DNA from 4 places in the Pseudomonas sp. LBUM1673 genome. Region 3 is predicted to be linked to each of the others. Evidence: predicted binding sites of a transcription regulator. Region 3 holds the regulator's gene; each other region holds the start of a gene.
The links. Region 3 encodes sigma-54, which starts transcription at its own class of promoters, with help from an activator protein. Its sites were predicted from a motif close to ANTGGCATNNANNTTGCTNT; they were not measured.
Positions count from the first base shown of each region.

Region 1 (5,718 bases), 610 kb from region 3:
GGCCGACATTCGATTGCTCGTTGCCAGTGGCACACGCTTGGCGTTACGGGTGCCCGGTTGATCGGTGAAGACCCGATTGCCCTGGGCGTCGATGTAGGTGAAGACCTCGGCCATTGCCGGCAGGCTGATCAGGCACGCGACCAGCAGCCAGATCCTCAAGGCTTATGCACCCGTTGTACGGTGAGAGTCACAGTGGGGCTCTGCTGCACGACGTTTTGCCCATCGATCACCTGAACCGCAAAGCGGTGTTCGCCACGGTCGATGTTCACCAATTGCAGAGTCGGTACGTTGCTCGGTTGGCCGTAGGGTTGATCGTCCAGTAACAGCCTCAATCGATGAGGGCTTTGCAGGCGTGGCTGGATCAGTACGCTGACGGTGAACGTGCCGTTGTTGGCGCGCAGGGCTTCTTCGGTGGGTAGACCGGTCAGTTCCAGCACCTGGTAGGCGCTGCCGGGTTGTTCACGACTACGGGATTGCGCAGGCGCTACAGGCTCGCTCGGCGGTTGAAGCTCGACGCTGTTAAGCGGCGGCAACTCCACGGGCTGAGCCTTTACGCCATCAGGCGGTTGATTGCTGTAGGCAGTGTTGCCGTTGGCGTCGGTGTACTTGTAGATCTGCGCGGTGGCGGGCAGGGCGATCAGTACAAGCAGGCATAACAACAATGAGCGCATTGCAGGCTTCCATTGGCCGTTGGGCAAGTGTTCGGCCCTGTTCCGTTCATGGCGACTAAGCGCTGAGCATAGAGCACTTCAGCGCATGTCGGCAGGCCGGCTCAGCGGCTGGCGCTGCACAGCTCAGCGGTGGCGCGTACCTGGGCGAGCTCGCGCAGCGACACTTGGGCGTTGGGTTTATTGGCCTTGGCCAGCCAGGACGGGCACTGTGGGTCGTTGCGATAAGGGCTGAAATCGGCCAGTTGTTGCAGCAGGCGTTTTTGTAACCGATCAAGTTGTGGGCGGATCTGCCCAACGAGATCGGGGCGAGGATCGTTGGGCGCCTTGCCTTGCGCATGCCAGTCAGACAGATGTGCGTATTGCACCAGTTTGTTGGCCTCGATCTGTGCCGAGAAGAATTGTTCGACAGCTTCGTTGCTCAATTTATAGGTCGGTGCCAGGGCGACAGCGGCGGCAATCACCTCGCGCTCGCGCTGACGGTCTTCGACAGGTTTGCCGCTGTCCCATTTGCTCAGTGCGACCTGATCGGCAATCGCCAGGCGTTCTTCGATGGTGCCAAGCAGCGGGGCGAGGGTGGCAGGTGCCGGGCTGGCAAAAGCGCTGTTGGCCAGCAAGACGGTAAGCAAGGCAAGGCATGGGCGTAGGCGCATGGAGGATCTCGGCTTTATCGGGTGAAGGCCATGATGCACGTAACTGTGCATCCGATGACAGACATTCGCCCATAAAAAAGGCCTCCCGAAGGAGGCCTCTCTTTTGTCACGCCGCGTGCTGCAGCGCTACCGGATCAGCAGCTGTAGTACAGCTCATATTCCAGTGGGTGTACGAAGGTACGAACCTTGATTTCTTCTTCGCTTTTCAGGGCGATGTAAGCGTCGATGAAGTCGTCGCTGAAAACGCCGCCTTTGGTCAGGAACGCACGACCTTTGTCCAGCTCTTCCAGGGCTTCTTTCAGGCTGCCGCAAACTTGTGGGATCTCTTTCGCCTCTTCAGGCGGCAGGTCGTACAGGTTTTTGTCAGCAGCGTCGCCAGGGTGGATCTTGTTCTGGATGCCGTCCAGGCCAGCCATCAACAGTGCAGCGAAGCCCAGGTACGGGTTGGCTGCTGGATCCGGGAAGCGAGCTTCGATACGGCGAGCACGAGGGCTGGACACGTAAGGAATACGGATCGAAGCCGAACGGTTGCGAGCCGAGTAAGCCAGCATCACTGGAGCTTCGAAACCTGGGACCAGACGCTTGTAGGAGTTGGTCGACGGGTTGGTGAAGCCGTTCAGAGCCTTACCGTGCTTGATGATGCCGCCGATGAAGTACAGAGCGGTATCGGACAGGCCGGCATAGCCTTCGCCAGCGAAGGTGTTCTTGCCATCTTTGGCGATGGACAGGTGAACGTGCATACCCGAACCGTTGTCGCCGTACAGAGGCTTAGGCATGAAGGTCGCGGTGCGGCCGTATGCGTCAGCAACGTTGTGTACGCAGTACTTCAGGGTTTGAACTTCGTCAGCCTTGGCAACCAGGGTGTTGAACTTCACGCCGATTTCGTTCTGACCGGCAGTCGCCACTTCGTGGTGGTGAACTTCGATGACCAGGCCCATTTCTTCCATGGCGTTGCACATGGAGGTACGGATTTCGTGGTCGTGGTCGAACGGCGGAACAGGGAAGTAGCCGCCTTTGACGCCTGGACGGTGGCCTTTGTTGCCGCCTTCCACGTCCTGGTCGGACATCCACGAACCTTGTTCGGAGAAGATTTTGAACATGGAGCCGGAGATGTCGGACTTGAACTTCACTTCGTCGAAGATGAAGAATTCAGGCTCTGGACCAACGAATACGGTGTCGCCGATACCGGTCGACTTCAGGTATTCCTCGGCACGCTTGGCGATCGCACGTGGGTCACGGTCGTAGCCTTGCATGGTCGAAGGCTCGATCACGTCGCAAACCAGGATCAGGGTCGGCTCTTCGGTGAACGGGTCGAGAACGGCAGTGCTGTCGTCCGGCATCAGGATCATGTCGGAGGCTTCGATGCCTTTCCAGCCAGCGATGGAGGAACCGTCGAACATTTTGCCTTCTTCGAAGAAAGCTTCATCCAGCCCATCGCGAGCCGGCATGGTCACGTGGTGCTGAGTGCCTTTGGTGTCCGTGAAGCGCAGATCAATCCACTTGACGTCATGATCTTTGATGAGTTGAACCGACTTCGACATAGTGTCCTCCGGGTGGCTTCGGGCTTAGTAGTGGATGCCCTTAGAATGTGGGTGATGCCGGCGCGAATACTCTGCCATGGCAACCTGCCTCACAAGGGAGCAAATTGCATGCCAGTGCCCCACCATGGGTTTTTTGCCCCAATATCACGCTTATAAAGGTGCAAGGCCCCGAAAGGCGCAAAACCTTGCCCTGTAATGTAGCGTCTAATCTCGAGAATGACCTGTTTTGGTGCGCGCAAAACCTTCTGCACATTAACTGGTTAAACCTTGAGCAATTTCCGCTATAATCCGCGCCCCCCTTTTTCGGCTGGCCCAGCGCGCGCTGTTTTCATGAAACTAATCGTAAAAGTCTTCCCCGAGATCACCATCAAGAGCCGCCCGGTACGGATGCGTTTCATCCGCCAGTTGGCCAAAAACATCCGTACCGTGCTCCGCGATCTGGACCCGGCTGTGGTGGTGAACGGTGTGTGGGACAACCTCGAGCTGGAAACCCGCGTCAGCGATCCGAAAGCCCTGAAGGAGATGACCGAGCGCCTGAGCTGCATGCCGGGCATCGCGCATTTCCTGCAAGTCGACGAATACCCGTTGGGCGACTTCGACGACATCGTCGAGAAGTGCAAGCTGCACTTCGGCGATTCGCTGGCCGGGAAGATTTTTTCGGTGCGCTGCAAACGTGCCGGCAAGCACGAATTCAGCTCCATGGACGTAGAGAAATACGTCGGCAGCCAGTTGCGTCGTCAGTGCGGCGCCGCCGGGATTTCGCTGAAAGAACCTGAAATCGAAGTTCGCATCGAAATTCGCGACAAACGGTTGTTCGTGATCCACAACCAGCACAACAGCATCGGCGGTTATCCGCTGGGTGCCCTGGAGCAGACGCTTGTATTGATGTCCGGTGGCTTCGATTCCACGGTTGCCGCGTACCAGATCATGCGTCGCGGTCTGATGAGCCATTTCTGCTTCTTCAATCTGGGCGGACGTGCCCACGAGCTGGGCGTGATGGAAGTCGCGCACTTCATCTGGAAGAAGTACGGCAGCTCCCAACGCGTGTTATTTGTCAGTGTGCCGTTCGAGGAAGTGCTGGGAGAAATTCTCGGGAAAGTCGATAACAGTCATATGGGTGTAGTTTTGAAGCGTATGATGTTGCGCGCTGCTTCCCGTATTGCCGATCGGCTGGAGATCGAAGCGCTGGTCACCGGCGAAGCGATTTCCCAGGTGTCGAGCCAGACGTTGCCGAACCTGTCCGTGATCGACTGCGTGACCGACAAGCTGGTCTTGCGCCCGCTGATCGCCAGTCACAAGCAGGACATCATCGACCTGGCCAACGAAATCGGTACTGCCGATTTCGCCAAGCACATGCCGGAATACTGCGGGGTCATCTCGGTGAACCCAAAGACCCACGCCAAGCGTCCGCGTGTGGAGCATGAAGAGAAAGAATTCGACATGGCGGTGCTCGAGCGTGCGCTCGAGAACGCCAAACTGGTGCCGATCGATCGCGTGATCGACGAATTGGGCCAGGATTTGCAGATCGAAGAAGTCAGCGAAGCACTGGCGGGCCAGATCATCATCGACATCCGTCACCCGGATGCCGCTGAAGACGAGCCGCTGGAACTCGCTGGCATTGAGGTGCAGACGATGCCGTTTTATGCATTGAACGCTCGTTTCAAGGAACTGGACCCTACTCGCCAGTACCTGTTGTATTGCGACAAAGGCGTGATGAGTCGCCTGCATGCCCACCATTTGCTCAGTGAGGGGCATGCCAATGTGCGCGTTTATCGACCGAGCTAAGTGCCCGGGGCTGTTTGCCTGTGGCCTGCGTCACCGGCCCCCCGACGCCGCCGTCAAGCTGTAACGGCTTTGACGGACTCTAAAGTTAATCGCTGCCACGACCTGTCAGCACACCGAATCCTCTGATCGAGATACACAAGTGATCGAAAATCTACGCAACATCGCCATCATTGCTCACGTTGACCATGGTAAAACCACCCTGGTAGACAAACTCTTGCGTCAATCCGGCACCCTGGAGCGCAACGAGCTCAACGACGAGCGCGTGATGGACTCCAACGACCAGGAGAAAGAGCGCGGTATTACCATTCTGGCGAAAAACACCGCCATCAACTGGAACGGCTACCACATCAACATCGTGGACACCCCGGGCCACGCCGACTTCGGCGGCGAAGTTGAACGCGTAATGTCGATGGTTGACTCCGTTCTGCTGCTGGTTGACGCTCAAGACGGCCCTATGCCGCAAACCCGTTTCGTGACCAAGAAGGCTTTCGAAGCCGGCCTGCGTCCAATCGTGGTGATCAACAAGGTTGACCGTCCGGGCGCGCGTCCGGACTGGGTTCTGGACCAGATCTTCGACCTGTTCGACAACCTCGGTGCTACCGAAGAACAGCTGGACTTCAAAGTTGTCTACGCCTCGGCCCTGAACGGCATTGCCGGTCTGGAACACACCGACATGGCTGAAGACATGACTCCGCTGTACCAGTCGATCGTCGACAACGTACCTGCGCCAAAAGTCGACCGTGACGGTCCGTTCCAGATGCAAATCTCCGCTCTGGACTACAACAGCTTCCTGGGTGTTATCGGCGTTGGCCGTATCGCTCGTGGTCGCATCAAGCCGAACACTCCGGTTGTGGCTATCGACGCCGACGGCAAGAAGCGTAACGGCCGTATCCTGAAGCTGATGGGTCACCACGGTCTGCACCGTATCGACGTTGAAGAAGCAGCTGCCGGCGACATCGTCTGCATCAGCGGCTTTGACCAGCTGTTCATCTCCGACACTCTGTGCGACCCACTGAACGTCGAAGCGATGAAGCCGCTGACCGTTGACGAGCCAACCGTTTCCATGACCTT
Region 1 covers NZ_CP166780.1:405,066-410,783, forward strand. The annotation lists gene ACA044_RS01885 (DUF4124 domain-containing protein) at 1-159, opposite strand, end outside; gene ACA044_RS01890 (DUF4124 domain-containing protein) at 156-671, opposite strand; gene ACA044_RS01895 (chorismate mutase) at 773-1,321, opposite strand; gene glnA (glutamate--ammonia ligase) at 1,456-2,862, opposite strand; gene thiI (tRNA uracil 4-sulfurtransferase ThiI) at 3,193-4,647, shown strand; gene typA (translational GTPase TypA) at 4,787-5,718, shown strand, end outside.
Region 1: glnA (glutamate--ammonia ligase) is a predicted target of sigma-54. The motif match lies at 2,959-2,978, and genes of this name have one in related genera.

Region 2 (5,718 bases), 2.9 Mb from region 3:
CCCAAAATGCCGAGTGTAGAAATCAGATGTTTTCGCGACATCCTTCGCATAAATGATCACCGCATTGATTGCTGGCTTCATATCCCCTCCCTGGTGGATCACTCAAATCAGCTAGCCATCTTAGACGTAAATCCTCAACACGCCACCGTCCAACTCATCCCGCCACCCTGGAGGCGACCATGTCAGCACAACGCAAGGCCGTTAGACGAAGGTGAGCTTGTAGCGTTTGTCACGCGTACAAGCCATACCCTGCCGCGATGATCAGCGGAGCAACCAGCAGCATTGCCCAGAACCCCGATTTTGGAACAGCAGTGACGCAAATGATCGAGATCATAAGCACATAGATGCCAACAATTTTAAGTAGCGCGAGATCACCAACTGCTACGGCGTGAATCGCTGTATGCCCTGCGAGCATAAAAAGCGGCCCCAGCACGGTAAACCAGAGGGCAGTACGTCGATCTTCGTGCGCTCTGAATTGGTCAACAAAGCCAGCGTCTACAGCGGCGGCGAATGCTGTTTTGAACTTGATAATACCGAACGGAATATGCAAGATGCCCAAGGCGAACAGGGTCCATGCGACGATGTTTGACATATCTCATATGCTCCGTAACGGTAAGGTTGGATAAGTGCCTGACGCTTGGTTAAGGAGCTGGTTTTAGCCGATCCCGAGTGAGCGCAGCGAGCGGCTTGAACCGCATGCTAGGCTGCGCCACCGATGGCACGCCAGCCGCAAATATTTGATGACTCAAAGCTGCGGAGCAGCCATAAACACCTCCCCTCGAACCCCAACCTTGATTCGCTCGAACCAGAACAGAGCACTGCAGCTCAACAACTCCCGTGACTGGTGCGTCGATCGCCTTTAACCAGAATGAGGTCGGCCTGCCCTCAATGCCTGTCCCTCTTCTTATCCGGTCTTTTCTACGAGTGCCTTCCACGCCTGGCCCATCATTCATCGTGGCGATCGAATGGAGTGCCCCTTTTCACTGGATGGACGACACGCTTGCTTACCGGTGATGGCACATGCTGGCAAACAACTTGCTTGGGTATGGTCAGGCTTGAGCCATCAACGACGATGGCTTCGCAAACATCACGGACAACGGCGTCCGCTTCCCTGCACATTGCGGCAGGTGGGCGTACGCCGTTTTTGCTTTCACCCCGGCATAAAAGGAAATCCTCATGCCTGCTCAAGGAATACTCCCCACGGGTCATGCCATCGCGACTCTGCACAGCGATGTCGGCAGGTCACGCCCTGCCGGCATTGCACTCCGGGTATTGTTCGAACCTGGCATGGCCCTGCTCGAACGCAGCAGGATCGGCCTCTGGTTACCACTCGGATTGGCCCTCGGCGCCTGCGGTCTCGCACTGGCCGCACAGCCCGCAAGCGCACTGACGCTGATACCTGGCGTTCTCTACCTGGGGTGCGCCTGGCATCTTCGCGAGCGTCATCAACGCCATCTGCAGGCATTCTGGAATACTGAACTGGCCCGTCTGTTACGCGGCGCCCAGAAGGCCGACCCGGCGACGCTGCTGGTGGCCGCCAGCATGCAGCTGCGCAACGGCGAGCGTTTACGCAGTGAAGTCCATTTCGCCAGCCGTGCCCTGGAAAAAATGGCCCAGCAGGCCCGCGACCAGGGTGAAGAGCAGAGTCAACGGATCGCCATGATCGCTGCCGCCAGCGAGCAGATCGATCAGACCCTGCACAGTATCGAGGCCTTGGCCCAAGGGGCGCTGGCGGCCTTCGCCAACGCCCATGCCCAGAGCGACGCTGGTTGTCTGCAAGCGCGTTCAGTGGGTGGCAGCATGCGTGCCATCCAGCACAGTCTGGGCAATACCGCGCAGGCTGTGGAAGCATTGCTGCAGCGCACCACCGCAGTGGAAAGCACCGTCAATAGCATCCAGGCACTGGCCAAGCAGACCCAATTACTGGCACTCAACGCCTCCATCGAGGCTGCCCGCGCTGGCGAGCACGGTCGTGGTTTTGCCGTGGTCGCCGACGAAGTCCGCAGCCTGGCTCAGGCCACCGACCGGGCGACCAACGAAATCACCACGGCCGCGACGGCGATCGCCACAGCCGTGCGCCAGGTGGATGGCGAGGTCAAAGAACACCGTTCTTTGCTGGAAGCAGGCAGCCAGCAGAGCGAGCACCTCGCCGCCAACCTCGACGACCTGGCCCAACAAAGCCAGACCAATCTGCAACACCTCGGCGCCATGCAACAGGCGCTCAGCGAGCACCAACAAGCCAATCATGCCCTCAGCGAACAGTTGCAACAGGTCAATGGGGCGGTGCAGGAGCAGAGCATGCAGACCCATACGCTGCACGACCTGACCCGCTATCTCAACCAGCTCACTGTCGGAAGCCGCCCATGAACCTACAACTCGCCGCAGCACTCGAGGGTGGGCAATCCCGACGCAGCCGTCTGCCACAGGGAGACACGGAACTAAGGCAGGCTCTCTCGCTGGGCCTCGACCTGCTGCAAGGCCTGCAACAGCATCGCGGCCTCGGCGGACAGACCACCCGCGCGGCACAACAGCGTTGCCAGGCACTGGGGCATTCGCTCGACCAACGCTGGAAAGAGTGGCCGTATTCCGCACAGTGCCAGGCCTGGAGCGCGCTACGCCGCGATCCAGCGGATTTCGATGGCCATTGCCGGTTGCTGCAAGACCTGCTCGGCGCCATCCAGCACCTCGAACTGCAGCGCTGCGCGCTTAATCTGCAGCCCCCTAGCATCGCCGAGCGCTGTTGGGAGCTGGAAGACCTGGGGCGACTGCGCGGTCTGTCGGTGCGCGCCGCCGCCAATCAGAATTGCCCATTGGAAATGCTTGTTCAATTGCAATACCTGCACGAGCGCTTGCTCAGGCATGCCCCCCGCTCGCTGCACAACGCTCTCGAACGGCTGCAACGCTGCCTGATCGGTACAACCACGGTGTCCATCGCCCCAGCGGAGTGCTACGCCCTTCTCACCCCATTGCTCGACGAGCACCTCGACGCCATCCGCCGGGATCTGGGCTGAGGTCGGTAAGTTAAGGAATTTCTGGCTTTGCACATTCCCCGTAGCAGCAGCCGAAGACTGCGTTCGAGCCGGGGTCGCGCCCGACCGCAGCGCTCGCAAAATGGCAAACTTCGTCCTTTCAGAAGGACCGCATATCGCCTGTTTGCGACCGCTGCGCGGCCGAACGCAGGCTTCGCCAGCTGCTACGGTTCGCGTAACGGCTGAACTTACCGGCATTAGAGATAATTCGACTTCGCAGCGGGTGCAGAGAGAGCCGTTTTAGTTCACCTCGCACCTAAGCCGCCCAACAAACGATCAGCGCTTCGCTCCCCCTGGCTCTACGCCCCCTTCGATATCCTTTTCGATGACATCAAAAGCCACTTCAAGCCTTTGTTCCAATTGGCTTTTTAGTGCAGAAAAAAGATCGGACACAAACCTGGCAAGCCCTTTGCTATGGCTGTCTTACAGACTCATGCAGCACGCCAATGGCGGCGTGCTGCACTTTCCGGACAACGGCGTCCGCCAGGTCCCTCTATCGAGGGTGCCTGGCGCACGCCGTTTTTGTTTACCCCTCAAAAAAGGATGTGGATATGACTGATGAGCGTGACTCGCAACATCCGGTGCACCCCGGCCGGCGCACCTTCCTGAAGCAATCCTTGGTGGCGGCAGGCACGGTCGCCGGGATCGCCGCCCTTGATCTGGCCGCGCCGGGTTTGCTGCGCAGTGCGGTCTGGGCTGCCGGCAGCGATGCACCGGAGAAGGCTGCACTGAAGGTCGGTTTCATTCCGCTCACCGACTGCGCATCAATCGTGGTGGCGGCAACCCAGGGTTTCGGCGAAAAATACGGCCTCACCATCACGCCAAGCAAAGAGGCGTCCTGGGCCGGCGTGCGCGACAAACTGCTCAATGGCGAGCTGGATGCTGCCCATGTGCTCTACGGTCTGATCTATGGCGTGCAACTGGGCATCGGCGGGCCGCAGAAAGATATGGCCATGCTCATGGGGCTGAACCAGAACGGCCAGGCGATCACCCTCTCCAGGCAGTTGCAGCAAGCGGGCGTGACCAATGGCGAGCAACTGGCAGCCAAGGTCAAGCAAGGCGGTACCCCACTGACCTTCGCCCAGACGTTCCCCACCGGCACCCATGCCATGTGGCTCAATTACTGGCTCGCCAGCCTCGGCATCAACCCGATGAGCGACGTGAAAACCATCGTGGTGCCACCGCCACAGATGGTCGCCAACATGCGCGTGGGCAACATGGACGGCTTCTGTGTCGGCGAGCCCTGGGGAGCCCGGGCGATCTCCGACAACATCGGCTTCACCGCCCTTACCACCCAAAAACTCTGGCCCGATCACCCGGAGAAAATCCTTGGCACCACCCGTGCCTTCGTCGAGCAATACCCCAACACCGCCCGGGCGCTGACCATGGCAGTGCTCGACGCCAGCCGATTCATCGAGGCCAGCGTAGAGAACAAGAAAAGCACCGCCCAACTGATCGCCGGCAAAGCCTACGTCAATGCTCCTGTGGAAGTGATCGAACAACGCTTCCTCGGCCACTACGACGACGGTTTAGGCAACCAATGGACGGACGAACATGCGATGTCCTTCTGCAAGGATGGCAGCGTCAACTATCCCTACCTGTCGGACGGTATGTGGTTCCTCACTCAGTTCCGCCGTTGGGGCCTGCTCAAGGAGGATGTGGACTACGCCGGCGTGGCCAAGTCCATCAACCAGACCAAACTCTACGGCGAAGCCGCCAGCCAGCTGGGCCTGGCCATACCGGGCAGTCCGCTGCGCAGTAGCACCCTGATCGACGGCAAGGTCTGGGACGGCTCCAATCCGGCCGCCTATGCCAACTCCTTCACCATCAAAGCCTGACCGGAGTAACCCGCCATGAACGCACCCCTCAAGTTGCCAGCGCCGCCCACCACTACGGCGAGTACCCAGCCAGAGCGTCGCTCTCCCCTTCTGAGCGGGTTGCGTCAACGCGCCAGGGATGGCATTGCCCCAGTATTGGGTATCGCCCTGTTTCTCGCCGTCTGGGCATTGATAGCAGCGCGAAGCGAAGGCCTGCCCGGCCCGCTGGCGACCTGGTATTCGGCTCTGGAGCTGTTCAGCGCCCCCTTCTACGACAACGGTCCGAACGACATGGGCATCGGCTGGAACGTGCTGGCCTCCCTTGGCCGGGTCGGCGTCGGCTTTGGTCTTGCTGCCCTGCTCGGTATCCCGCTGGGCTTCGCGATCGGCCGCTTCGCCTTCCTCGGCGGCATGTTCGCGCCGATCATCAGCCTGCTACGTCCGGTCTCGCCGCTGGCCTGGTTGCCGATCGGCCTGCTGGTGTTCAAGGCTGCCGGTCCGGCATCGATCTGGGTGATTTTCATCAGCTCGATCTGGCCGATCATCCTCAACACCGCCGCGGGGGTCGCCAGCGTGCCGCAGGATTACTTGAACGTCGCGCGGGTGCTCAAGCTCAGCGAGTGGAAGGTGTTCACCCATATCCTGTTTCCTTCGGTGCTGCCGCATTTGATGACCGGCATTCGCCTGTCCATCGGCGTGGCGTGGCTGGTGATCGTCGCCGCAGAAATGCTCACTGGCGGTGTCGGCCTGGGCTTCTGGGTGTGGGACGAATGGAACAACCTCAACGTCGAACACATTCTCATCGCCATCATCATCGTCGGTCTGGTCGGCCTGCTGCTCGAGCAGGGTCTGCTGTGGATCGCCAAACGCTT
Region 2 covers NZ_CP166780.1:3,927,794-3,933,511, forward strand. The annotation lists gene ACA044_RS18030 (VOC family protein) at 1-81, opposite strand, end outside; gene ACA044_RS18035 (DUF6463 family protein) at 230-592, opposite strand; gene ACA044_RS18040 (methyl-accepting chemotaxis protein) at 1,801-2,367, shown strand; gene ACA044_RS18045 (hypothetical protein) at 2,364-3,011, shown strand; gene ACA044_RS18050 (CmpA/NrtA family ABC transporter substrate-binding protein) at 3,581-4,867, shown strand; gene ntrB (nitrate ABC transporter permease) at 4,883-5,718, shown strand, end outside.
Region 2: ACA044_RS18050 (CmpA/NrtA family ABC transporter substrate-binding protein) is a predicted target of sigma-54. The motif match lies at 3,426-3,445, and genes of this name have one in related genera.

Region 3 (5,718 bases):
TGCCACGCTTGAACCCGAAAGATTCCACCAGGAACGCAGTGCCCGGTTCCGGCTGATTCAGCAGGCGCAGCTTGATGGTATCGCGCAGCTGATACAGGTTCAGATTGGTGGTGTTGACCTTGAGGTCGGCCAGATCGGCAATAGGCCCCAGCAGATTGGTTTCGTCCTGTATTGCCTCCGCCAGTGAGCGATTGGCGCTGCTCAGCGGGTGACGACGGCGGGTTTCCGAAAAGCGTTTGAGCAGGGTTTCTTCATCGGCGTCCAGGTACAGCACATCACACTGGATATGCCGGCTGCGGACTTCTTCCAGCAGTTCGGGAAACCGTGACAGGTGGCTCGGCAGGTTGCGCGCATCGATGGACACGGCCACCAGCGGTTGTGCCAGTTCGGTGTGAATCAGCGCGCGTTCAGCCAATTCCGGCAGCAAGCCGGCAGGCAGGTTGTCGATGCAGTAGTAGCCGTTGTCCTCGAGAACATCGAGGGCGGTGCTTTTACCTGAGCCGGAGCGGCCACTGACGATGATCAGGCGCATGATTAGTGACCGTTTTGCTCGTCCAGGACAACCTGATACAAGGCTTCGTTGCTCGGGGCGCTGCGCAGTTTTTCACGCACTTCCTTGCGATCAAGCATGCTGGCGATCTGGCGCAGCAGTTCCAGGTGCGCATCGGTGGCGGCTTCCGGGACCAGCAGTACAAACAGCAGGTCAACCGGGGCACCGTCGATGGCGTCGAAATCGATGGGCGCATCCAGGTGCATCAGGGCGCTGATGGGCGAGGTGCAGCCCTTCAGGCGACAGTGGGGGATTGCAATACCGTTGCCAAAACCGGTCGAACCGAGTTTTTCACGGGCAATCAGAGCCTCGAAGACATCTTGCATCTCCAGATCCGGCACTTCCCGGGCGATCAGGTTGGCAATTTGCTCGAGGGCTTTCTTTTTACTGCCGCCCGGCACGTTCACGAGAGAACGGCCGGGGGTCAGGATGCTTTCAAGTCGGATCATGGGTTGGGAGTGTTAACGACCGGTCGCGCCCTGGAGGAGGCTTTGGGTCTTTTCCTTATGCTTTTTGAGTTGTTTATCCAGCTTGTCGGTCAGTGCGTCGATCGCCGCGTACATATCGGTATGCTCCGCGTTTGCGACTACTTCATTGCCGGGAATATGCAGCGTGGCTTCGATTTTCTGCTTGAGCTTTTCGACCGTCATCGTGACCTGCACGTTGGTGATCTTGTCGAAATGCCTCTCTAATCGTTCGAGTTTTTCGCCGATGTAGGTGCGAAGAGGTTCGGTCACTTCCAGTTGGTGTCCACTGATGTTGACTTGCATACAGCTTCTCCTTCGTTGCCAGTGCATAAAGCGGCAGGCAGAAATACCTGCCACTGGAACGCTGTGGCGTGGCTTACATCAACCGCTTGCGTTCGCTCGAAGGCGCGATCCCGAGGGATTCGCGGTACTTGGCGACGGTGCGGCGAGCCACCTGAATGCCTTGTGCCTCCAGTAAACCAGCGATCTTGCTGTCACTCAACGGCTTTTTCTGATTTTCCGCGGCAACCAGTTTTTTGATGATCGCGCGAATCGCCGTGGACGAGCATTCACCGCCTTCGGAGGTACTTACGTGGCTGGAGAAAAAATATTTCAGTTCATAAATTCCCCGTGGGGTATGCATGAATTTTTGTGTGGTCACCCGTGAAATCGTCGATTCGTGCATGCCCACCGCTTCGGCGATGTCATGCAGCACCAACGGCTTCATGGCTTCGTCGCCATATTCAAGAAAGCCGCGCTGATGCTCGACGATCTGGGTGGCCACTTTCATCAGGGTTTCGTTGCGGCTTTGCAGGCTCTTGATGAACCAGCGAGCCTCTTGTAACTGATTGCGCATGAAGGTGTTATCCGCGCTGGTATCGGCGCGGCGCACGAAACCGGCGTATTGGGCATTGACCCGCAGGCGCGGCACCGACTCCTGATTCAGCTCCACCAGCCAGCGCTCGTTGTCCTTGCGCACGATCACATCGGGAACCACGTATTCGGCTTCGGTGGACTCGATCTGCGAGCCCGGGCGCGGGTTGAGGCTCTGGACCAGTTCGATGACCTGGCGCAGTTCATCTTCCTTGAGCTTCATGCGGCGCATCAGCTGGCTGTAGTCGCGGCTGCCGAGCAGGTCGATGTAATCGGTGACCAGACGTTTGGCCTCGGCTAGCCAAGGGGTCTTGGCGGGCAGTTGGCGCAGTTGCAGCAGCAGGCATTCGCCCAGGTTGCGGGCGCCGATGCCGGCAGGTTCGAATTGCTGGATGCGGTGCAGGACGGCTTCGATTTCGTCCAGCTCGATGTCCAGTTCCGGATCGAAGGCCTCGAGGATTTCCTCGAGGGTTTCGTCCAGATAGCCCTGATTGTTGATGCAGTCGATCAGGGTTACGGCGATCAGGCGATCAGTGTCGGACATTGGTGCCAGGTTCAGTTGCCAGAGCAAGTGACTTTGCAGGCTTTCACCGGCCGACGTACGGGTGGTGAAATCCCATTCGTCGTCATCGTTGCTCGGCAGGCTGCTGGCGCTGGTCTGGTAGACGTCTTCCCAGGCCGTGTCGACGGGCAGTTCGTTGGGAATGCGCTCGTTCCAGTCGCCTTCCTCGAGGTTATCCACCGTCGGGGCGGTTTCCTGGTAGGAGGGTTCCTGAACGTCGGCGTTGGGTTGCTGTTCGGTTTTGTCGGCCAAGGGGTCGGCGTTATCGAAGTCGTCGCCTTCTTCCTGGCGTTCGAGCATCGGATTGGACTCCAGGGCCTCCTGGATTTCCTGTTGCAGGTCCAGGGTCGACAATTGGAGCAGGCGGATGGCCTGTTGCAGCTGCGGTGTCATCGTCAGCTGCTGGCCCATTCTCAAGACTAGCGATGGTTTCATGGCAGGGGCTTAACACCTTATTCGCCGGCGCACATGCGCCATCCACTACAGGGCGCCGAAGCGCCAAACATAAGCAAATTATATGCCTGAAACTGAAGTGTTTGCCTAGAGCGCTGTAACAATAAAAATCTATTGATTTTTTATTGAAACGAGCGCTTGGGCGACTGGCCAGCACCTCAGCGCTTACAGGCGGAACTCATGGCCCAGATACACTTCCTTGACCAGTTCGTTGGCCAGGATGGTGGCGGAGTCACCTTCGGCGATCAGCTGGCCATCGTTGACGATGTAGGCGGTTTCGCAGATATCCAGGGTTTCACGGACGTTGTGGTCAGTGATCAGCACGCCAATGCCTTTGGCCTTGAGGTGATGGATGATCTGCTTGATGTCGCCGACCGAAATCGGGTCCACGCCGGCGAAGGGTTCGTCGAGGAGGATGAATTTCGGGTTGGTGGCCAGTGCCCGGGCGATTTCCACGCGGCGACGCTCACCACCGGACAGGCTCATGCCGAGGTTGTCGCGGATGTGGTGGATGTGAAATTCCTGCAGCAGGCTTTCCAGCTCTTTGCGGCGACCGGCCTTGTCGAGTTCCTTGCGGGTTTCGAGGATGGCCATGATGTTGTCGGCCACCGAAAGCTTACGGAAGATCGACGCTTCTTGAGGAAGATAGCCGATACCCGCCTTTGCACGACCGTGCATCGGTTGGTGGCTGACATCCAGGTCGTCGATCAGCACGCGGCCCTGATCGGCCTGCACCAGGCCGACGATCATGTAGAAGCAGGTGGTCTTGCCGGCGCCGTTGGGGCCAAGCAGACCGACGATCTGACCGCTGTCGATTGACAGGCTGACGTCACGCACGACCTGGCGGCTCTTGTAGCTCTTGGCCAGATGCTGAGCTTTCAGAGTTGCCATTACTGGGCCTTTTGCTCGTCGGTTTTCTTCTTCGGCTGGATCACCATGTCGATGCGAGGACGCGCCTCGGTGACCTTGTTACCCGTGGCGCGACCGGCGCTCGCGAGTTTTTTGACCGTGTCGTAGACGATTTTCTCTCCTTGGGTGACGTTGTTGTCCTTATCGATGACCTTGGCGCGATCGATCAGCACGACGCGGTTTTGCGAGGCGTGGTACTGGATAGTCATCCCGTAACCCTGAACCGGCTTCGTGTCGCCTGCAGTTTGCAGTTGCTCGAAGTAGGCGAGGTTGCCCACCGAAGTCACCACGTCGATGTCGCCGGCCGGGGTGCGGGTGATGGTCACGGTGTTGCCGGTGACCTTCATCGAGCCCTGGGTGATGATCACGTCGCCTTTATAGGTGGCAACGCCATTCTTGTCGTCCAGTTGGGCATCGTCGGCCTGAATGCGGATAGGCTGCTCTTGATCGTTCGGCAGAGCCCAGGCGCTCACGCTTCCCAGTGCTGCGCCCAGACTGAGCAAAATAGGGAGAGTTTTAACGAGCCTCATACTGTCCTCTTACGTTCGATAGCAGGTGTATCCTGCTTTCTTTCAAGTACGCTTTCATTCCGTTGCCTGTCGATACACCGCCAGCGCCGTCGATTCTAACGGGTTGATCGGTCTGCGCATATTGCTGCTGCGGGAACACTGTCATACGGGTGGTGGTAATCAGGGTTTTGCGGTTTTTTTCGTCGAAGCGCGTGATACGTACCGAGTCAATCAGCTCGACCTGGGTGCCGTCCGGGTTAACTTCGCCGCGCTCGCTCTGGACGTGCCAGGGGAACTCCGTGCCGCGAAACATGTTCAGGTCAGGATTGGTCAGCAACGTCACTTCGGTTGCTTTCAGGTGTTCGACCTTGTCGGACGTCATTTCGTACTGCAATTTGCCGTCCGGCAAGTACTGCACGCTGTGGGCGTTGATGGCGTAATAGTCGATCGCCGCTTCATCGACCTGCACCGCCTGCTTGTCGAGGAAGCGTTCCGGGCTGATGTTCCAGTAGCCGACCGCGGCGAACAGCGCTGCGATGCAACCGAATATCAGAATGTTGCGAATCTTTTTGCTCAGCATGATGGGCTCACAGGTACGCGGCGTTGGCCGCATCGAGATGGCCTTGGGCGCGCAGGATCAATTCGCAGAATTCGCGAGCGGCACCCTCGCCACCACGGGCCTGGGTGACGCCATGGGCATGTTCGCGCACGAAGCTGGCAGCGTTGGCCACTGCCATGCCCAGGCCCACACGGCGAATCACCGGCAGGTCTGGCAGGTCGTCGCCGAGGTAGGCCACTTGTTCATAGCTTAGGTTGAGTTGGGCAAGAAGCCCGTCGAGCACCACCAGTTTGTCTTCGCGACCCTGGAACAGGTGTGGAATGCCGAGGTTCTTCGCTCGCCGCTCGACCACCGGCGTCTTGCGGCCGCTGATGATAGCGGTCTGCACGCCGGCGGCCATCAACATCTTGATACCCTGGCCGTCGAGGGTGTTGAAGGTCTTGAACTCGCTACCGTCTTCGAGGAAGTAGAGGCGCCCGTCAGTCAGCACGCCGTCGACGTCGAATACCGCCAGTTTGATCTGTTTGCCGCGTTGCAGCAGGTCCGTGCTCATTACATTACTCCCGCACGCAGCAAGTCGTGCATGTTCAAGGCGCCGACCGGGCGGTCTTCGCTGTCGACCACTACCAGTGCGTTGATTTTGTGGTCTTCCATGATTTTCAGCGCCTCGGCGGCGAGCATCTCGGCGCGGGCGGTCTTGCCGTGGGCAGTCATCACTTCGTCAATGGTCGTACTGTGGATATCAATGGTGCGGTCCAGGGTGCGGCGCAGATCGCCATCAGTGAAGATCCCGGCGAGCTTTCCATCGGTGTTCAGTACGACGGTCATGCCTAGCC
Region 3 covers NZ_CP166780.1:1,018,533-1,024,250, forward strand. The annotation lists gene rapZ (RNase adapter RapZ) at 1-532, opposite strand, end outside; gene ptsN (PTS IIA-like nitrogen regulatory protein PtsN) at 535-999, opposite strand; gene hpf (ribosome hibernation-promoting factor, HPF/YfiA family) at 1,012-1,320, opposite strand; gene ACA044_RS04495 (RNA polymerase factor sigma-54) at 1,394-2,887, opposite strand; gene lptB (LPS export ABC transporter ATP-binding protein) at 3,071-3,796, opposite strand; gene lptA (lipopolysaccharide transport periplasmic protein LptA) at 3,796-4,344, opposite strand; gene lptC (LPS export ABC transporter periplasmic protein LptC) at 4,331-4,903, opposite strand; gene ACA044_RS04515 (KdsC family phosphatase) at 4,911-5,435, opposite strand; gene ACA044_RS04520 (KpsF/GutQ family sugar-phosphate isomerase) at 5,435-5,718, opposite strand, start outside.

Region 4 (5,718 bases), 3.3 Mb from region 3:
GCGCCGCACTGGTGTCCACTTCGGTGGAACCCGGCGTGTAGGTCATGTGCTGGTTCAGGCCATGCATCAAATCGATCAGCGCCGTGCGATCCCGGCGCTGTTTGCACTGTTTCTCGGCAAACGCGCGCAGGGCTTCGTCGGCGTCGGTCAGGCGCGTGAAGCGCAGGAACGGCAGCGCCGACTGGCTCTCATGCTCGGCTTCGCGCAGTTCGTCGATGTCCACCTGGCCACGGGCACCGATGATGATTGCCTCGTGGGGTTCGTCCAGGGTCAGCACATGCAGAATGTTGCCGAACGGGTCGAGTTGCGCGCGCACCGGGCGCGGCAGGTCGAGCTGCCAGCTGAGCACATGCTGGCGCTCGCTGTCGTGGGGTGTCAGTCGCAGGTACTGGATGCTCGCCCGCACCTGATCTTCGTAGTGATAGGTGGTCTCGTGGCTAATGGAAAGTCTCATGCAGCCTCCAGGTAGGAACTGTGAATGGCGTTGCCCAACTGGCGCACCAGCGGGATGAACTCGTTCAGCCAGGCGTGCAGGCCTTCGTCGAGGATTTCGTTGATACCGGTGTAGCGCAGGCGCGCGTCCATTTCCGCGGCCAGGCGTTGCGCAGGACGGCCGTTGGCCCCCGGCAATTGGGCAAGGATCTGGTCGATTTCTTCGGTGCAGGCGCGCAGGGATCGCGGCACGTCGGCGCGCAACAGCAACAACTCCGCCACATGCCGGGCGCCGGGTGCATCGCGGTAGATCTCGGTGTAAGCCTCGAACGACGACAAGGCCCGCAGCAAGGCGCTCCACTGATAGTAGGCGTGAGCCGTGCCGTCGCTGACCGCTTCAGCCTGATCGCCAGCCATTTCGTAACGGGCGTCGAGTAGACGCAGCGTGTTGTCCGCCCTTTCGATAAAGGTGCCCAGACGAATGAAGCGGAACGCATCATTACGCATGATGGTGCCGTAGGACGCGCCGCGGAACAGGTGAGAACGTTCCTTGATCCACTCACAGAAACGGCTCATGCCGTAGCGGCTCAAGCCCTGTTCGGCGATTCCGCGAATTTCCAGCCAGGTGGCATTGATGTTTTCCCACATGTCGGCAGTGATTCGCCCACGCACCGCATGGGCGCTGGCCCGCGCGGCACCGAGGCAGCTGTAGATACTCGCCGGGTTGGCCGCATCCAGGGCGAAGAAATGCAGCAGCCGTTCGGCATGAAGATCGCCGTGGCGCTCCAGGTAATCGTCCAGGGTGCCGGTGATCAGCAGCGGCATGGCGAGTTCGTGCAAGCCGTCGCCACGACCGTCCTGAGGCATCAGTGACAGCGAATAACTGATGTCGAGCATCCGTGCGAGGTTTTCCGCCCGCTCCAGGTAACGCGACATCCAATACAAATCCGAGGCAGTTCTACTTAACATGGCAGGCTTCCTTCAATCCTCGACCACCCAGGTGTCCTTGGTTCCGCCGCCCTGGGAGGAGTTCACCACCAGGGAGCCTTCGCGCAAGGCGACACGGGTCAAACCGCCGGGCACAACCCGGGTTTCGCGGCCAGACAATACAAACGGACGCAGGTCGATATGGCGTGGAGCGATGCCGTTTTCGACAAAGGTCGGACAGGTCGACAAAGACAACGTCGGTTGCGCGATGTACGCGTGGGGCTTGGCTTTGATCCGCTCGCGGAAAGATTCGATTTCCGCTGCCGTCGCCGCCGGCCCCACCAGCATTCCGTAGCCACCTGAGCCCTGGGTTTCCTTGACCACCAGCTCTGGGAGGTTGGCCAGTACGTGGGACAGTTCAGAGGGATTACGACACTGCCACGTAGGCACGTTCTTCAGAATCGGCTCTTCATCCAGGTAGAAACGAATCATGTCCGTGACGAAGGGATACACCGACTTGTCGTCCGCGACCCCGGTGCCGATGGCATTCGCCAGCACCACGTTGCCGGAGCGGTAGGACGACAGCAGCCCTGGAACGCCGAGCATCGAGTCCGGGTTGAACGCCAGTGGATCGAGGAAGGCATCGTCGAGGCGACGGTAGATCACGTCGACAGCTTTCGGCCCGTCGGTGGTGCGCATGAACACTTTGTCATCGCGCACGAACAGGTCCGCGCCTTCCACCAGTTCAACGCCCATTTCCCGAGCCAGGAACGCATGCTCGAAAAACGCACTGTTGAAACGACCCGGCGTCAGCACCACCACGCTAGGGTTGTCGATCGGGCTGGAGCTTTTCAGGGTGTCGAGCAACAGGTTCGGATAGTGGTCGATCGGTGCGATGCGCTGGGTCGAGAACAACTCGGGGAACAGGCGCATCATCATCTTGCGGTCTTCGAGCATGTAGCTCACGCCGCTGGGTGTACGAAGATTGTCTTCAAGCACGTAGTACGTGCCGTCGCCATCGCGCACCAGGTCGACGCCGGAAATGTGCGAATAGATATCGCGGTGCAGATCCAGCCCTTGCATCGCCAACTGATATTGCTCATTGGCCAGCACTTGCTCGGCCGGGATGATGCCGGCCTTGATGATGCGCTGCTCGTGATAGAGGTCGGCAAGGAACATGTTCAATGCCTTGACCCGCTGAATGCAGCCGCGCTCGACGACCCGCCATTCACTGGCGGGGATACTGCGGGGAATGGTGTCGAAGGGAATCAGGCGCTCTGTCCCCTGCTCATCACCGTAGAGCGTGAACGTAATCCCGGCACGATGAAATAACAGATCGGCCTCGCGTCGCCGTTGTGCCAAAAGCTCGTCAGGCGTTTCGGCCAGCCAACGGGCAAACTCCCGATAATGCGGGCGGACCTGGCCGCCGGCATCGTACATCTCATCAAAATAGGTGCGGATCATGCCGTACTCCTTGTCACCCGGTCATCTAGGCTTCGCAAGGCCCGTGCCATCGGCATAAACGCTTTGATATCAATCAGTTGGATAATCGCCCCAAACGCGCCGCACCAATACTGTGCAGCAAATGCCCCAACCTGATCGCCCCCGCTTCATTGCGAAGCAATGCTGTCGCCTATCACCAGCATAGTCAGAGTTGATTTCACTGCCCGGGGGCCGATGCGGATAATCCGCACATTCGCTGCAAAACTTATCGCTCTTCCCTTTTCGCCACCTGTTCAGGTGGTTTTTTTTGTCCGTTCGAAATGTCGTGAAATGTTGACTTCGATTGGCCCAACCCTCGAAACGAAAACGGCCAACCCGAAGGTCAGCCGTTGCTGAGTGTTGTCTCTGTTCATAAGGTTATGCGAGTAGCCCTCGTACCTCCTGCTTGACGCCCCATCCTTCGATGATGCCGCCCAAAGGCTCGACCACCGCCTCGAAGTCCTGCTCAAAGTCGCCGATACCGTCGTAGGTGGCGTACATCACTTTGCTCAGCTCCAGATGCCATGCGCCGTCGTCGCGCACGCTGATCTGGGCATTCAAGGATTCACCACAGAAATGACCTGCCGCCCTGCGTGCCCGCTCCTCGTCCGGGAAAATGGCGTAGAACTCGATGGGATGGAACCGTGAAAAGTCGAAACCGCCTTCTTTCATGCGGCGCAGCACGCTGCTGCTGATGTCTTCTTGATAGGCTGTGCTCATGAAACGTCCCCCTCAGACTGATGGATAGACTTTCCGTATTCCCTGCACTTTCAACCGATTGGTGAGAGCGATACGGCAACAGAGGTTGCCGACGGGAAACAAGCATGTAGCTGACAAGACCAGACCTTAGCGAGTCATTCGCTGATCTCGCTTGCAGAGTAGCCCCAAGACAGAGCCGCTGCCAAGGCCTGGTTGTGAATGTGACAAGAGGTGTATCAGACCGGGGTAATACCGAGGATTTCAATGCTGTACTGGGATTTCAGACTTTTGACCGTCGGATCATCGGTGCGACCCTCCAGATCATTGAGGTCAAGTTCGGCAGCGACCGGCAGCCGCCGGGCGCGAATGAGTTTGGCGGCTTGCTCGCTGTCCGGGCATTCCTCGCACTCGAAGAGTTCGTCTGCTGTTTCACCGTGATCATCCACGAAAGTGATTTTCCACTTTTGCATCGGTGTCTCCTCGATCAAACCCGCAAATGGGCTTACAACCATCTGGACTTTTGCCCTGACTGATCGTTCAAACGGATTACCGCATGCTGGCATGAAAAAAACACAGGTACCTGTAGGAGCGAACGCGGTGTATCAGTTGACATGTGTATTGACTGATATACCGCGTTCGCTACAGGGGTTATGCGTTCATTTTAGTCGTTGCTGGGTTTGTTCACCGCTTGCAGCACGTATTGCGGCAAGGCGAAAGCACCGATGTGGATTTCCGGGTTGTAGTAGCGGGTGATGATGCCGCTGCCAACGAACCGTTGTTGCAGGGTTTCGCGGGACAACTTGCGATAGGCGGTATTGGTGGCGCCCCAGGCGAAGGTCATCGCGCCGCCAATGTAGGTCGGCACGGCCGCCTGATAGAAGTGCCAGTCCGGAAACAGGCTGCGCAGACGGCCGGCGGTGGTTTTGACTTCTTCGATTTGCATGAACGGGGTGCCGTTCTGGGTCACCAGAATACCGCCTTCGTTCAGGCAGCGACGGCAAGCCTGGTAGAAGTTTTCGGAGAACAGCACTTCGCCCGGGCCGATCGGGTCGGTGGAGTCGGAAATGATCACGTCAAACTTTTCGGTGGTGGTGGCGACGAAACGCATGCCGTCGTCGATCACCAGGTTCAGGCGTGGGTCATCGAACGCACCCTTGGAGTGGTTCGGCAGGAATTCCTTGCACATATCGACCACGGTGCCGTCGATCTCGACCATGGTGATGTGCTCGACACTGCGGTGCTTGGCCACTTCACGCAGCATGCCGCCGTCGCCGCCGCCGATGATCAGCACGCGCTTGGCGGTGCCATGAGCGAGGATCGGCACGTGGGTGAGCATTTCGTGGTAGATGAATTCGTCGGCTTCGGTGGTCTGGATCACGCCGTCCAGCGCCATCACCCGGCCCATGCGCGGGTTTTCGAAGATCACCAGGTGCTGGTGTTCGGTGCGCACTTCGTGCAGCAGTTTTTCCATGCCAAAACGCTGGCCATAGCCTTCGTAGAGGGTTTCCAGGTACTCGCTGGTTGGGGTATTGCTCATGGGAAGTGCTCCGATGAATGCGGGTGGCAACGGACGGTTACCCGCCCATGATGGCCAATCGATCGCCTCGATTGACCGGGAAAGGCGCGCATTCTACGTCGCGGAACATGACAGGTCGAACCTCACTTGATGAACCGACACAATGCCCTGTGGGAGCGGGCTTGCCCGCGATAGGATCACCGCGGTGTAGCTGACAGACCGCAGGGCCTGCATCGCGGGCAAGCCACGCTCCCACAGGTTCGGTGTTGCTTTCGGGAAACCGGTCAGATCCGCACGTCGCCTCGCGGTCCGGCGATGGCCCAGATGATCAGGCCCAGCACCGGCAGCAGGAGGATCAACAGCACCCAGATGATTTTCATCCCGGTTTCGGCGCCACTTTTAAGCACGTTGATGATGGCCCAGATATCCAGGGCAAGAATAATCAGACCGACCAGGCTGTTGAACGTGGAACCCATGGTGACGCTCCCGAAAAGTGGTATGCACTCTTAGGATAGACGGGCGTGACGAGGGTTCCGTTTTATTACCGTCGTAGACGGTTTCAGACGTGGATCGCCACTTTCAAGGCTTCCAGGGATGGCGCAGCGGCGATGCCGACTTCAGCGCATAACTCAAGAACCCGTGGCACGTCGTTACCGTAGACC
Region 4 covers NZ_CP166780.1:4,539,698-4,545,415, forward strand. The annotation lists gene ACA044_RS20915 (transglutaminase family protein) at 1-454, opposite strand, end outside; gene ACA044_RS20920 (alpha-E domain-containing protein) at 451-1,401, opposite strand; gene ACA044_RS20925 (circularly permuted type 2 ATP-grasp protein) at 1,414-2,823, opposite strand; gene ACA044_RS20930 (ribonuclease E inhibitor RraB) at 3,220-3,561, opposite strand; gene ACA044_RS20935 (hypothetical protein) at 3,777-4,010, opposite strand; gene speE (polyamine aminopropyltransferase) at 4,202-5,077, opposite strand; gene ACA044_RS20945 (PLDc N-terminal domain-containing protein) at 5,341-5,532, opposite strand; gene ACA044_RS20950 (hypothetical protein) at 5,616-5,718, opposite strand, start outside.
Region 4: ACA044_RS20925 (circularly permuted type 2 ATP-grasp protein) is a predicted target of sigma-54. The motif match lies at 2,855-2,874, and genes of this name have one in related genera.